3 regions of the Alteromonas sp. NFXS44 genome follow, and region 1 is predicted to be linked to each of the others. Evidence: predicted binding sites of a transcription regulator. Region 1 holds the regulator's gene; each other region holds the start of a gene.
The links. Region 1 encodes FliA, which starts transcription of late flagellar genes. Its sites were predicted from a motif close to CTAAAGNTNNNNNNNNNNNNGCCGATA; they were not measured.
Positions count from the first base shown of each region.

Region 2: J3369_RS09795 (VC2046/SO_2500 family protein) is a predicted target of FliA. The motif match lies at 1,985-2,011, and genes of this name have one in related genera.
Region 3: J3369_RS07050 (flagellar protein MotY) is a predicted target of FliA. The motif match lies at 1,723-1,749, and genes of this name have one in related genera.

Region 1 covers NZ_JAGDEA010000005.1:273,522-277,755, reverse strand. The annotation lists gene J3369_RS06480 (chemotaxis protein CheA) at 1-372, opposite strand, end outside; gene J3369_RS06475 (protein phosphatase CheZ) at 385-1,131, opposite strand; gene cheY (chemotaxis response regulator CheY) at 1,166-1,549, opposite strand; gene J3369_RS06465 (RNA polymerase sigma factor FliA) at 1,597-2,325, opposite strand; gene J3369_RS06460 (MinD/ParA family protein) at 2,322-3,188, opposite strand; gene flhF (flagellar biosynthesis GTPase FlhF) at 3,185-4,234, opposite strand, start outside.
Region 2 covers NZ_JAGDEA010000005.1:1,032,524-1,036,757, forward strand. The annotation lists gene J3369_RS09785 (DMT family transporter) at 1-284, shown strand, start outside; gene J3369_RS09790 (response regulator) at 258-1,898, opposite strand; gene J3369_RS09795 (VC2046/SO_2500 family protein) at 2,020-2,526, shown strand; gene trhO (oxygen-dependent tRNA uridine(34) hydroxylase TrhO) at 2,645-3,643, shown strand; gene J3369_RS09805 (EF-hand domain-containing protein) at 3,703-3,945, shown strand; gene J3369_RS09810 (DEAD/DEAH box helicase) at 3,995-4,234, opposite strand, start outside.
Region 3 covers NZ_JAGDEA010000005.1:400,855-405,088, reverse strand. The annotation lists gene glpQ (glycerophosphodiester phosphodiesterase) at 1-809, shown strand, start outside; gene J3369_RS07050 (flagellar protein MotY) at 818-1,681, opposite strand; gene rnt (ribonuclease T) at 1,872-2,507, shown strand; gene J3369_RS07040 (sugar porter family MFS transporter) at 2,614-3,936, shown strand; gene J3369_RS07035 (peroxiredoxin) at 4,017-4,234, opposite strand, start outside.

The sequences.
Region 1 (4,234 bases):
ATGCAGAACATCAACAAGATTTGAATCAGCGGCTTCGAGTGGTTCACGGGCTTTTACCCGCTCAAACATTTCCACTACGACGTCTGTCGCTTGCAGAATGACATCCATTAATTCCGGCGTCAGTGTACGCTGGCCATTACGCATTACGTCAAAGACGTTTTCTGCGCCGTGACAAATCTCAACCAGTTCAGTCAAAGATAAGAAACCTGCGCCACCTTTTACCGTGTGATATCCACGGAAAATCGCGTTGAGGAGGTCAGCGTCTTCCGGATTATTCTCCAGGTCAACTAACTGTTCCTGTAATTGTTCCAAGATTTCTCCGGCTTCGACCAGAAAGTCCTGTAATATATCCTCATCAACATCAAACGACATTCATTCGCTCCCCTAAAAACCAAGGCTCGACAGGAGATCATCCACGTCATCCTGGCCTTGTACTACGTCATCCCGCTTCTCAGCGTTCATGATTGGCCCTTCCGCTTCAACAGCGTCCGGCTTGTTCGTGGTGCTCTGTGCTTTAACAGGTGCATCCCTTTCACCGAACACGGTCAGCATGTTCACAAGGCTGTCTTCGACTTCTTTCACCAGGTCAATCACTCTGCGAATAACCTGGCCTGTCAAATCCTGATAACCCTGTGCCATTAATACTTCGGTCAAAAGGCTATTAAGTTTAGAAGAATCTTTCGACACGTCCTTAAACAGGGCGTCGATATCCATACATAAACTCTTGAATTCACCGAGCTCAATCTGACGGGTCATAAGCTTTTGCCATTCAGGCTCAAGGGCTGTGATCCGGTCTGATAAAGATTCAGCAATGGGCATACAGGACTCTACAGCGTCCATTGTAGTATTAGCCGCTTTTTCAGTTTCTTCAATTACGTAGGTGAGACGCGTTTGCGCATCAGGAATATCATCATTAGCCAGACCAGCAATACGCTCGTCTAACTGGAAGGTGTTGAGGGCGTCATGAAGTTGACGGGTAAGTTTGCCAACTTCAGCAAAAAGTTCGACAGACTCTTTGGCAGATACGGCTTCAAGCAGGGCGCTGGCGGAGTCGTCATCGCCCTGCTCAAGATATGCTACCAGCTGTTTTGCTTCTTCGAGCGAAATAGGGACTTTTTTAGTAGGAGACATCCAGTAATCCTCTTCTCTGGCGGGAGCGGCTGGATCAACCTAAACGCTCAAAAATCTTATCGAGTTTTTCCTTAAGTGTAGCGGCTGTGAAAGGCTTCACAACATATCCGTTTACACCTGCCTGTGCTGCAGCAACGATTTGCTCTTTTTTCGCTTCAGCTGTCACCATCAATACTGGCAAGTGCTTGAGTTTGTCGTCTGCACGAATAGCGCGTAACAGGTCGATACCCTGCATACCTGGCATGTTCCAGTCGGTCACGACAAATTCAAAGTCGCCTTGCTGGAGCATGGGGAGGGCCGTACTTCCATCGTCAGCTTCCTGAATATTGGAAAATCCAAGATCTTTAAGCAGGTTCTTTATGATTCGTCTCATAGTAGAGAAGTCGTCTACTACAAGAATTTTCATACTCTTGTCCAAAATAGCCTCCGGTGAGGATTATCAATCGTTATTAATATTAGTATGTTTTATTCTTCTGCCTGCCATGATTGCATTCGGGCTTTTAGTTTTAACATGGCCTGGCTATGAATCTGGCTGACCCTTGACTCACTGACTTCAAGAACTTCACCGATTTCACGTAAATTCAGTTCTTCATCATAGTACAGGGACAGTACAATTGCTTCCCGTTCAGGTAATGTTGTGATGGCATGCGCCAACGCCTTTTGAAACGCCCCCTGCATTAAATCTTCGAGGGGTGAATCATTACCTTTATTCTGTTCTGTGCTGATTACATCTTCTGACACACCCAGGTCTTCAATACCGACAAGTTTACCGGCATTCACCTCGTTAAGCATTTGATGATAATCATTAATACTGACATTTAGCTTAGCAGCAATTTCTGTATCACGCGCGTCTCTGCCAGTTTCTCTTTCAACTTGTGTTATGGCTTCCGTAATAGCACGGCTATTTTTATGCACTGAACGGGGTGTCCAGTCGCCCTTACGGATTTCATCCAGCATAGCACCACGAATACGGATACCTGCGAAGGTTTCGAAACTGGCCCCTTTCGAGCCGTCGAAATTTCTGGCTGCTTCCAGCAATCCGATCATCCCTGCCTGAATCAGGTCATCCACCAGCACACTGGCAGGCAAACGCGCCATCAGGTGATGGGCAATGCGTTTTACAAGGGATGCATGGCGCTCGACCAGCTGCGACTTGTCGGTCTGCTGCTGGTAAGCTGCCGCTTTACTATTCAACGTTGGCTTCCTACTGCTTGCTTCGTCACCAGTTGTTCAATGAAAAATTCCAGGTGACCACCCGGCTGAGCCGGTACCGGCCAGTTAAGCGCTTTGGTGGCTAACTGACTAATCGCGACGGCCGCAGGAGAACCGGGAAATGCATCCACAATAGCGGTTTGCTTTCTGACTGCCCGACGAATATTTTCGTCGAAAGGCACAGTTGCCACCAATTCTAGTGCCACATCCAGGAATCTGCCTGTCACTTTTGATAATTTACTGAATAATTCCTGCCCTTCACGGATGTCCCGAACCATGTTTGCCACTATTTTGAACCGGAACACGCCGTGTTCACGGTTCAATATTTTAATCAGTGCATAGGCATCGGTCAGAGAAGTCGGTTCGTCACAAACCACGACCATGATGTCCTGCGAGGCACGGGAGAAACTCAGTACCATATCGGAAATACCGGCAGCGGTATCTACAATCAGCACGTCAATCTGCGACCGCAACTCACTGAAAGCACGGATTAATCCGGCATGTTCTGTGGGCGATAACTCAGTCATTGCCTGAGTACCTGAAGTCGCCGGAGCGATTTTAATACCGTGAGGTCCGGTTACCAGAACATCATCAAGTGTGCATTCACCGGATAATACGTGAGAAAGGTTCTTCTCAACACGCAGACCCAGCATGACGTCAACGTTCGCTAATCCTAAATCGGCATCGAGTACCATGACCCGCTTACCTTGCTTGGCCATAGCAATCGCCGTGTTTAATGTAATATTGGTTTTACCAACACCACCTTTGCCGCCGGTAACGGCAATAACCTTTATGAGGCGTGATTGATTCATCTTTCGTAAGCTACTCGCTTGATCTTCGATCATACTGCCTGAACTGAATTAACTTCATGATTACGCTTAGTATGATTCAAACCGTACTTTTTATAAAGCTTTGCAGCGGCAGATACGAGAGATTTTGCATCAGCAACTTTAATATCTTCAGGTACCTGCTGCCCGTCGGTCACATAACTAACTGGCAATTGCTGTTCAACAGCAACACTTAAAACCTCACCCAAACTGTAGCATTCATCAACTTTCGTGAAGATACATCCGTCAAGCTTAACGGAATTATACGCTTCAATGATGCGTTGCAATGCAGGATATTGGGTATTTGCCTGCGCAACCAGGTATTTACGGACAGGTTGCATTTGTCCGTGATTAAATTGACCAAGTTGCTTTATTAAACGACTGTCGCGCTGACTGAAACCAGCCGTGTCTATTAATATTAGACGCTTATGGCGTAACTGGAAGAGAAGTTCGGCTAATTCTTCACTGCTTTGCGCCTTCCTTGTGGTACAGCCAATAATTTTGCCATACGTTGCCAGCTGTTCATAAGCGGCAATACGGTAGGTATCGATAGTGATCATAGCCACCTGATCAGCACCGTATTTTTGCGCATAGCGTGCTGCTAATTTAGCAACAGTCGTGGTTTTGCCTGTTCCCGTTGGACCAACAAGAGCAACCACACCGGTTTGGGTCAGGATATCATTACCGGAAACATTAAGGCGATTAGCCAAAAGGTTGAGAAGATAAATCCACGCTTCCCGCTCGGTGTATTGAGAAGGGGTGTAGTGCACCAGTTGCTCAGCCAGTGAAGCACTCAGCCCCATACCGGTTAAACACTGAGTCAGATAGCTGTGTACGGGACGCTGACGCTGCTTTTTCGCATCCATCAAGTCTGCGACCTGATATTGTAAAACGCTGCGAAGAGAGGCCAGCTCCTCTTTTATCGCATCCAGCTCACTGGCCGGGGCACCGGCAGACTGCTGACTTTCCGCCGCTCTAAAGTCGGGATTCATCTGAGATACCGGTGCAGGCTTTTGTTCTTTTGCAGAAAATACATCAGCAAATGAAAACGCCTCTTCGTCATG
Region 2 (4,234 bases), 760 kb from region 1:
TGTTTTGCTGCCTGAATACACTGGTTGCCTATGGTGCTTTCACCGAGGCGATGCGTGTATGGTATGCGTCGAAGGTATCCGCCGTGCTGGCAGTACAACCTGTGTTTACTTTCATCAGCATGACGTTAGCTGAGAAAATTATGCCTGATACCTTCCATCAGCCGGAACTGGACAGTGTTGCTTATGGCGGGGCATTGCTTGTGGTCACCGGCTCGATGATGGCCGCGCTGGGAAGGAAAAAACCTGTTAAAGTGTTATCAGGCAGCCTTTCCGGTAAGTCCTGATAATTCTGCTCTCAGTTCCTCAAACTTTTGCAGGAACTGAGGTTTCATGAACATACCATCCAGCAGTTTCAGCAGCCGCTTGCTGTCTGTTAATAAAGCCGGCTGCTCTTTAGTATCGGTGTTCAGCAGTTTAATCACGCATTGCAGCAGGTTGAGGGCAACCCCGGTATTCACCGGTGCAAACTGCAGGGCTTTGGTGAAAGACGTGCGTGCCGCTTTAAAATCGCCCTGCTGATAATGTTCAATGCCTTCTTTGTTATGCATAGAGTAAAGCTGTTGTTTTTCAGCAGCCTTTTGCTTGTCAGTATCCAGCATCTGTTTTACAGAATCGTGCAGGTTACCTGATCGAATTACATTCACCAGAGCGTCTGCTTCATCATACTCGCCGATGGCATACATCACTTTTAAACTGTCCGGCGCATAGGTTTGCGGATAAGACTCGTATTTGTGTTGTATCGCTTCCTGGCCACTGTTCAACGCCCGCTTAGCTTCAATGAGCTTTCCTTCAATGCTGTGAAGACGGGCTGTGAATATTTGTTCATAGATCACGAAATCGAATTCGTCGTTATTACGGCTGAGGTAGTCGTCAAACTTACCCCGCTGTACGGCAAGATGGGCTTCCTGCTGATAGCGGTTACGGGTTTTCTTATCTTCAGCGTTTTCCGCTACTTCCAGAATACTGCGAATGTAGCTGCACCAGATATCCGCATGCTCTTTCACCGTTTTACGGGACAATAACCAGATTGCCTGCGCACTTTCACTGGCCAGCACAAAATCTTTGTGTTGACGGGCGATATGACAGGCAATGTGATGACGCTCTGTGCAGTAAGGGGAAATTTTGATGGCATGACGTATGGTTTCTGCAGCCCGCTCAGTGTCGTTATTGAGTAACTGGCATTCTGCCACCACGTCATAAGCTTCGGCACTGAAACGGTTACGTTGCAGAACGCTTTGTGCCATAGAAAGGGCCTTGTCCCGCTCATTCATTTTCAACCAGTTTTTAGCCAGTGCCAGTTGCAACCAGGGCACCGGTCTGTCTGTATCAAAATCGCTCAGTACGTTCAGAGCACCGGCGAAATCTTTCTGCTGCCAGCAGATGCCGGTAAGCAACTGCACTACGGAGCCACGGTAAGGCCGGTTAGTAGCAAGTAATTTTTCCGCCTGCTTTCGGGCAAGGGCAGTATCGCCTTCATGGAGAGCATGATAAACGGGCAGCAGGACCTGGCGTTTTTTCCAGGCCCGTTCAAGACGGGTTTTCAGCTGGTTCTGGGAAAAGGGTTTTATCAGGTAGTCGTCAGGTCCGCGATCAATAGAGCCCAGTACGAAGGGGCGGGTGCTGTCAGCACTGATCAACATCACAATGGCTGAGGGTTTTGCCAGTTTCTGACTACGCAGCTCTTCGATAAATTCAAAACCGTTCTTTTTGTCAGAACCCAGATGAAGGTCGCTGATGATGATATCAAACTTGCGTTTCCGGCACAGGGATAACGCCTGCTCAGCAGAGGGCTTGGTGACAACTTCGGTTGCACCCATTGAATGCAGCAGTCCCCGCAAAACCAGCAGAAAAGGGCGCTGATCTTCTATAATCAGTACACGTTTATCTGCGTAATTCATCTACCTGTTACCCTGAAACCAGACTTTAGTATAATGATCGGACCATTACGCCTAAAGTTCAAGTATGTAAATTTGTACGGATCTGTCTTTAGTTATCCCGGTCAATGCCGATAAGCATAGTATGAGTACACCTGATTTACCCTTTGACTCTGGCCGGCTACCGGCACTGATCCCTGATCGTGAATGGAACGGGGAGCTTGCCCGTGCGGCAGGCAAAGGCGCACAGTTCTCCCTGTTCCTTGCCATGCATTGTCATCCCGGTGCTGAGCACTTTTCACTGTTACCTGCAGAGGCAGACGGGGTTACCGGCGATCCTCATTTTCCCGACCGTCTGAATCACTATAAACGGTCACCGCTTAAACCCTCTGATGCAGATTATCTGGCGCTCAATACCACGGCAAAGATGGCGAATTCCGGCTCAGCAGCAGCTTTTTCATTATGGCAGTCTATGCATCCTGATCCGTTAAGTGCCCATGACAACGCCACGCTCATTCCTCCCGAAATTAAGGAAAATTGCAGTCTGGCAACCCGTATGCGGTTGCAGCATATTTCCCGCGCGCCGGAACCTGTAGATGAAACTATGCTGGATGAGGTGATAAGTGGTTCTTCCTCATTGCTGACTGCCTGAAAAAATGCTTATTTTTTGTTAGATCCTGAGCTGATTTGGAAAATCGCAGACGTTCTGGTATATTTCGCGCCGCAATTTGCACTGGTCTTACGCTCCAATCAGCAAAGGTAAATATAAAATGACTCAATATATCGTTTGCGCGATGTACAAATTCGTTGCGCTTGAAAACTATGAAGCCATGCGCCAGCCCCTCCTCGAAAAGATGGAAGAGCAGGGTATTAAAGGCACATTACTGCTTGCCAGCGAAGGCATTAACGGCACAGTTTCCGGTCCCCGGGAAGGGATTGATAGCTTACTCGCTTATCTGAACAGCGACCCGCGAATCAACCCTATCTCTTATAAAGAATCCCTGCATGAAGAGCAGCCGTTCTATCGCACCAAGGTAAAACTGAAAAAAGAGATCGTGACAATGGGGGTGGAAGGTATTGATCCCCGTCATACGGTGGGTACATACGTTAAACCCAAAGATTGGAACGACCTTATCAGTGATCCTGACGTGCTGGTTATTGATACCCGCAACGATTACGAGATTGAAATCGGTACTTTCAAACATGCCGTCGATCCAAAAACAAAGACCTTCCGTGAATTTCCTGATTATGTGAAAGATAACATGGACCCGGAAAAGCATAAGAAGGTGGCCATGTTCTGTACCGGCGGTATCCGCTGTGAGAAATCCACGGCTTACCTGAAAGAGCAGGGATTTGACGAGGTTTATCACCTGGAAGGCGGTATTCTGCAATATCTGGAAGATGTACCGGCAGAAGAGTCTTTATGGGAAGGTGACTGCTTTGTATTTGATAACCGTGTTGCGGTAAATCATGATTTACAGAAAAGTCAGTATGATGCCTGCTATGCCTGTCGTTTGCCGATTACTGAAGAAGACAAACAGTCTGATAAGTACGAGCCGGGTGTGAGTTGCCCCCATTGTCACGGTACACACAGTGACGACCAGATTGCCCGCTTCCGCGAGCGTGAAAAACAGGTTCAGCTGGCGAAAGCACGCAGCGAAGAGCACGTGGGTTCTGATGCAAGACTGGCAATGGAAAAACGTCGTCAGGAAAAAGCAGAAGAGCAGCGTCAACGTGCGCTGGCAGCAAAACAGGCACAGGTTAAGTAGACAGCCGGGAAGTTGGGTTGTACACTTTGTTCATAAGTCGTAATTAATCAGGACATTAAGTGAGCACCCAACTTACAGAAGAAAAAATCGCAGAAATCAAAAGTGATTTCAGCTTCTTTGATAAAGACGGTAACGGTCAAATCGATCTGCCTGAATTTATTGAACTGCTGACCGTATTGTCGCCGAAAACGAAAATGAGCCATGTGGAAGAAGGGTTCAAAATTATTGACGACAATGATGACGGCTACATCGATTTTGAAGAATTTCTTGCCTGGTGGCAGGAAGGCTGGTGGGAATATTAATCCTGCATTGTTTTAAAAAAAACGGGCTTATTCAGCCCGTTTTTTTGTGTCATTCTTCTTCGTCATCGTCGATGACGTCATTGCGTTTTTTCTTCATCACCGGCATATGACCGGCTTCATCGCCTTTCATGGTATTCACCCGTCTTTTCACCGGAGGCTTTTGACCGGCAGAGCCGGTTTTACTGCGATTGCGCTCATCCTGTCCTTTTGTATTCTTCAGCTTCTTCTGCTTTTTACCGCTGAACTTCGCCGGTAACAGGGGATGCGTGGTACAGTCAACATCATAGCT
Region 3 (4,234 bases), 130 kb from region 1:
TTGTACTTCATGATATTCATCTGGATACGGTGACCAATGTGGCCGCGAAGTTTCCTGGCCGCGCCCGTGACGATGGCCGTTGGTATGCGCTGGATTTCACGTTAGCGGAATTGCGCACGCTTCAAGTAAAAGAGCGGGCAGATACCGCTGGAAAACAAGTGTTTGCCAATCGCTATCATGGCAGTAAAGCGCTGTTTACCATTGCTACGTTAGATGAACATATAGAACTCATCAGTGAATTAAACCGCGAATTTAACAGCAACATTGGCTTTTATACTGAAATCAAGTCGCCAGCCTGGCATAAAAAAGAAGGCACAGATATCAGCCAACTTCTGCTTGATACACTGGCGCGCTATGACCTCAATGGCGGGAATGCCAATATTTATGTGCAGTGTTTTGATTTTGCTGAAGTTAAGCGTCTGCGCGACGAGCTGGGGTTTAAAGGCAAGATAGTTTTGTTGCTGGCTGACAACAGCTGGGGTGAGTCTCCCACTGATTACCAGGCACTTCTGACTGAACAGGGCATGCATGATATTGCAAAATATGCTGATGGCGTTGGTCCCTGGTTACCACAGTTACTGGACATGAAGGCTCTTCAGCAAGGTAAGGTTGTCCCTGCTTCCTGGCTGGCAACGGCGAAAAAAGAAGGGCTGATTATTCACCCTTATACATTCAGAATTGATGCACTGCCAACAGGTATGACAGCAGAGAAGATCCTCGGACTGCTAACCGGACCGTTGGCGGTTGATGGTGTTTTTACCGATCAGGTCCCGCCGGTAAAAAGCTTTTTACAACACAGCGGAAAATAACCAGACGTCTACCCCCTGGATAACCGCACCACAACGCGGCGGTTGAGCGCACGGGCGTCACTGTTGTCATTTGGCGAGATGTGACGCTTCTCGCCGTGGCCAGTGACTTCGATACGGGAGGCATCCACACCCATGGCTGTAAAATACTCTTTCACCTGATTAGCACGGCGGACAGATAACTGCTCGTTGCTCCAGCGTCCGCCATAGCTGTCGGTATAACCGTCCAGTAACACCAATTCCAGTCCGCTGTCTTCTTTCAGATATTCTCCGATCATACTGAGACGCTTCTCTGAGTATTTCGTTAAGTCTACGCTGTTTTTCTCGTACGACAGCACGGTGTAGGCAATATCATCAAAACTGTAGGGCAACAGTTGTGACACGCACTTTACGAAGTTGCGGTATACCGGTGTGAAGTTGCTGGCATTCAGGGCAACAGCCACTTTGTCGTATTCGTTGTACCAGTCCTGATAGTAAATAGTCGGCCAGTAGCCCTTTTCCAATTCACTGAGCATTGTCCAGGCAGCCTGTTCCGGCAGATCACCGTTATATTGGGTTCGCAGGGTCATATCAGCGATATTTTTAGGTGCTGCGCCCGGCATCCATGAAGGAGGGACGGAATAAACGGCGGCAACGCCAAATTTCTTCGGCAGCAGTTGCATGTCCAGCTCGAATTCCATATTCAGTTGCTTCGACGCTACGCTGGAGAACGCTGCATCGCCGTAACCGGGCACTGCGTGAGATAAAGTGCACTGCAAACGGCTTTCATCTTTCAACTGCCAGTCAGAGGATTCTACAGTCGCAGAATACTGGCGCATTGCGCCGTAACCCGGTGCACTTATCAGCAAAAAACACAATAAAGCCTGTCGAAACATAATATGCCCTGAAACTAAGAAAAAAGAGGTGGCTCTTTCTTTATCGCCGCCCTGCGAAAAAAGTTTAGCACAATGGTCAGTATAATCCCCTTCCCTCACAGGTAACAAAGGTAGATACATACGGCGTATCTTGCGATAATCCACTTTTCCTTTGCCCATGCACTTGTTTATTCAGAGGCTTCTTCGTTCTATGTCTGAAAACGCGAATTTGTTAAAGCACCGTTTCCGTGGTTATTTTCCTGTCATTATTGATGTGGAAACTGCCGGTTTTAATGCTACAACTGATGCACTGCTTGAAATCGCTGCTGTCACTTTGCGTATGGATGAACAAGGTGATTTGCACCCCGACAAAACCGTGCATCATCATGTCAATCCCTTCGAAGGCGCGAACCTGGAGCCGGCTGCACTGGAGTTTAATGGCATTGATCCTCATTGTCCGCTAAGGGGCGCACTGGATGAAGCCGACGTCATGAAAGACGTATGTAAGCAAATCCGCAAACTGCAGAAAGATGCAGATTGTCAGCGCTCAGTGATTGTGGCCCATAATGCCACCTTTGATCAGAGCTTTGTGAATGCCGCGATTGCCCGCAGTAACATTAAGCGCACTCCGTTTCACCCGTTTGTGTCTTTCGATACAACGACACTGGCAGGGTTAGCCGTTGGTCAGACAGTGCTGGTTAAGGCATGCCGAGAAGCCGGGATTGCGTTTGACCAGAGTGAAGCACACAGTGCCCTTTACGATGCAGAGCGGACAGCAGAACTGTTTTGCTACATTGTGAACCGCTACAAACACTTAGGTGGCTGGCCAGTCGCGCCTGCGGAATGACCGGTCACAGGGACAGTTATCCTTTTTCTATTTGACGCCGCCTCTTTCTTGTTAACAAATTGTAACGTACACTGAGAATAACTGAATCGTTTAAGTCGTGTACGTTATGAAACATCCCGTTGTCCTCTGGACCCTGACCGTCGCCTTCGCCGGTTTTCTTTTCGGATTTGATACCGCTGTTATTTCCGGCGCTGATCAGCCTATTCAGGCTTTATGGCAAACCTCAGATCTGACTCACGGATTGCTGGTCATGTCTTCTGCCCTGTGGGGTACCGTTGCCGGTGCCCTTACCGCCAATATTCCCTGCGATAAATTTGGACGCAAACCAGTACTTGTTGGCATTGGCATTTTGTATGTGGTGTCAGCCATAGGCTCAGCACTGGCAACCGATCCTGTGTTTTTCAGCATTATGCGCTTGATTGGCGGGTTTGGGGTCGGTGTGTCGTCCATTGCGGTGCCCGCCTACATTGCCGAGATTGCGCCGGCGCAGAAACGGGGCCGTATGGTAGCCACCTACCAGTTCCAGATTGTGTTTGGTATTCTCATCGCCTTTCTTTCTAATTTCATACTCTCCGCATGGTTCAGCCTCGACTGGCGATGGATGCTGGGCATAGAAGCCATCCCGGCGATGATTTATCTGTTATTAGTACTCAATGTACCGGAAAGCCCGCGCTGGCTCCTGCTGCACCGGAATGATGAAAAACAGAGCCGGGATATTTTACTCCGTGCCGGTGAAACTGATCCTGATGCTGTGCTGGCTGCGGTAAAGCGGGATGTTCAGAATCATCGCAATCCGTCACTGTTCAATGCTGCCTACCGTTTACCGGTGTTGCTGGCTTTTCTGGTGGCGATGTTTAATCAGTTGTCAGGCATTAATTTCGTTATCTACTTTGCACCCAGAATATTCTCACTGGCCGGCCTGGATGCTTCTTCGGCTCTGTTATCCAGCGCCGGTATTGGTCTTGTTAATCTAATATTTACGCTCGCCGGACTGGCACTGATTGATAAAGTGGGCAGACGACAATTGCTGTTTGCCGGCTCACTGGGCTATCTGGTGTCTCTGAGCCTGCTCACCTGCGCGTTCTGGTTGCAATGGCAGGGAATACTCGTGGTGGGTCTGATATTTTTATTCATTGCTTCTCATGCCATGGGCCAGGGTGCTGTGATATGGGTGTTTATTTCAGAGATCTTTCCTAACAGTGTGCGCGCAAAAGGTCAGGCCCTGGGCAGCAGTACTCACTGGGTGTTCGCAGCGCTGATTGCCCTGCTGATGCCCTGGTTGCTGAGCCAGTTTTCAGCATCCGCTCTGTTTGCGTTCTTTACCGTTATGATGGCCTGCCAGCTTATCTGTGTGATTACCTTTTTCCCCGAGACAAGAGGAGAAACGCTGGAAGATTTGGGAGATACGCTTTCCCGCTCACAGCGTTAAGTCATAACACCACAGCAGAAATAAAAAAACGCCGCAGGAGCAGTGCTCCGTGCGGCGTTTTCCGGTATTTCAGGCTTTGCTTACAGCTTGTCTGCTTCTTCAGACAGGTATTTAGCCACACCGGCAGGAGATGCATCCATACCCGCTTTACCTTCAGTCCAGCCCGCAGGACAAACTTCACCATGCTCTTCGTTGAACGTCAGCGCATCAACCATACGCAGCATCTCATCGATGTTACGGCCCAGAGGCAGATCGTTAACGACCTGGTGACGTACGTTACCTTCAGCATCAATCAGGA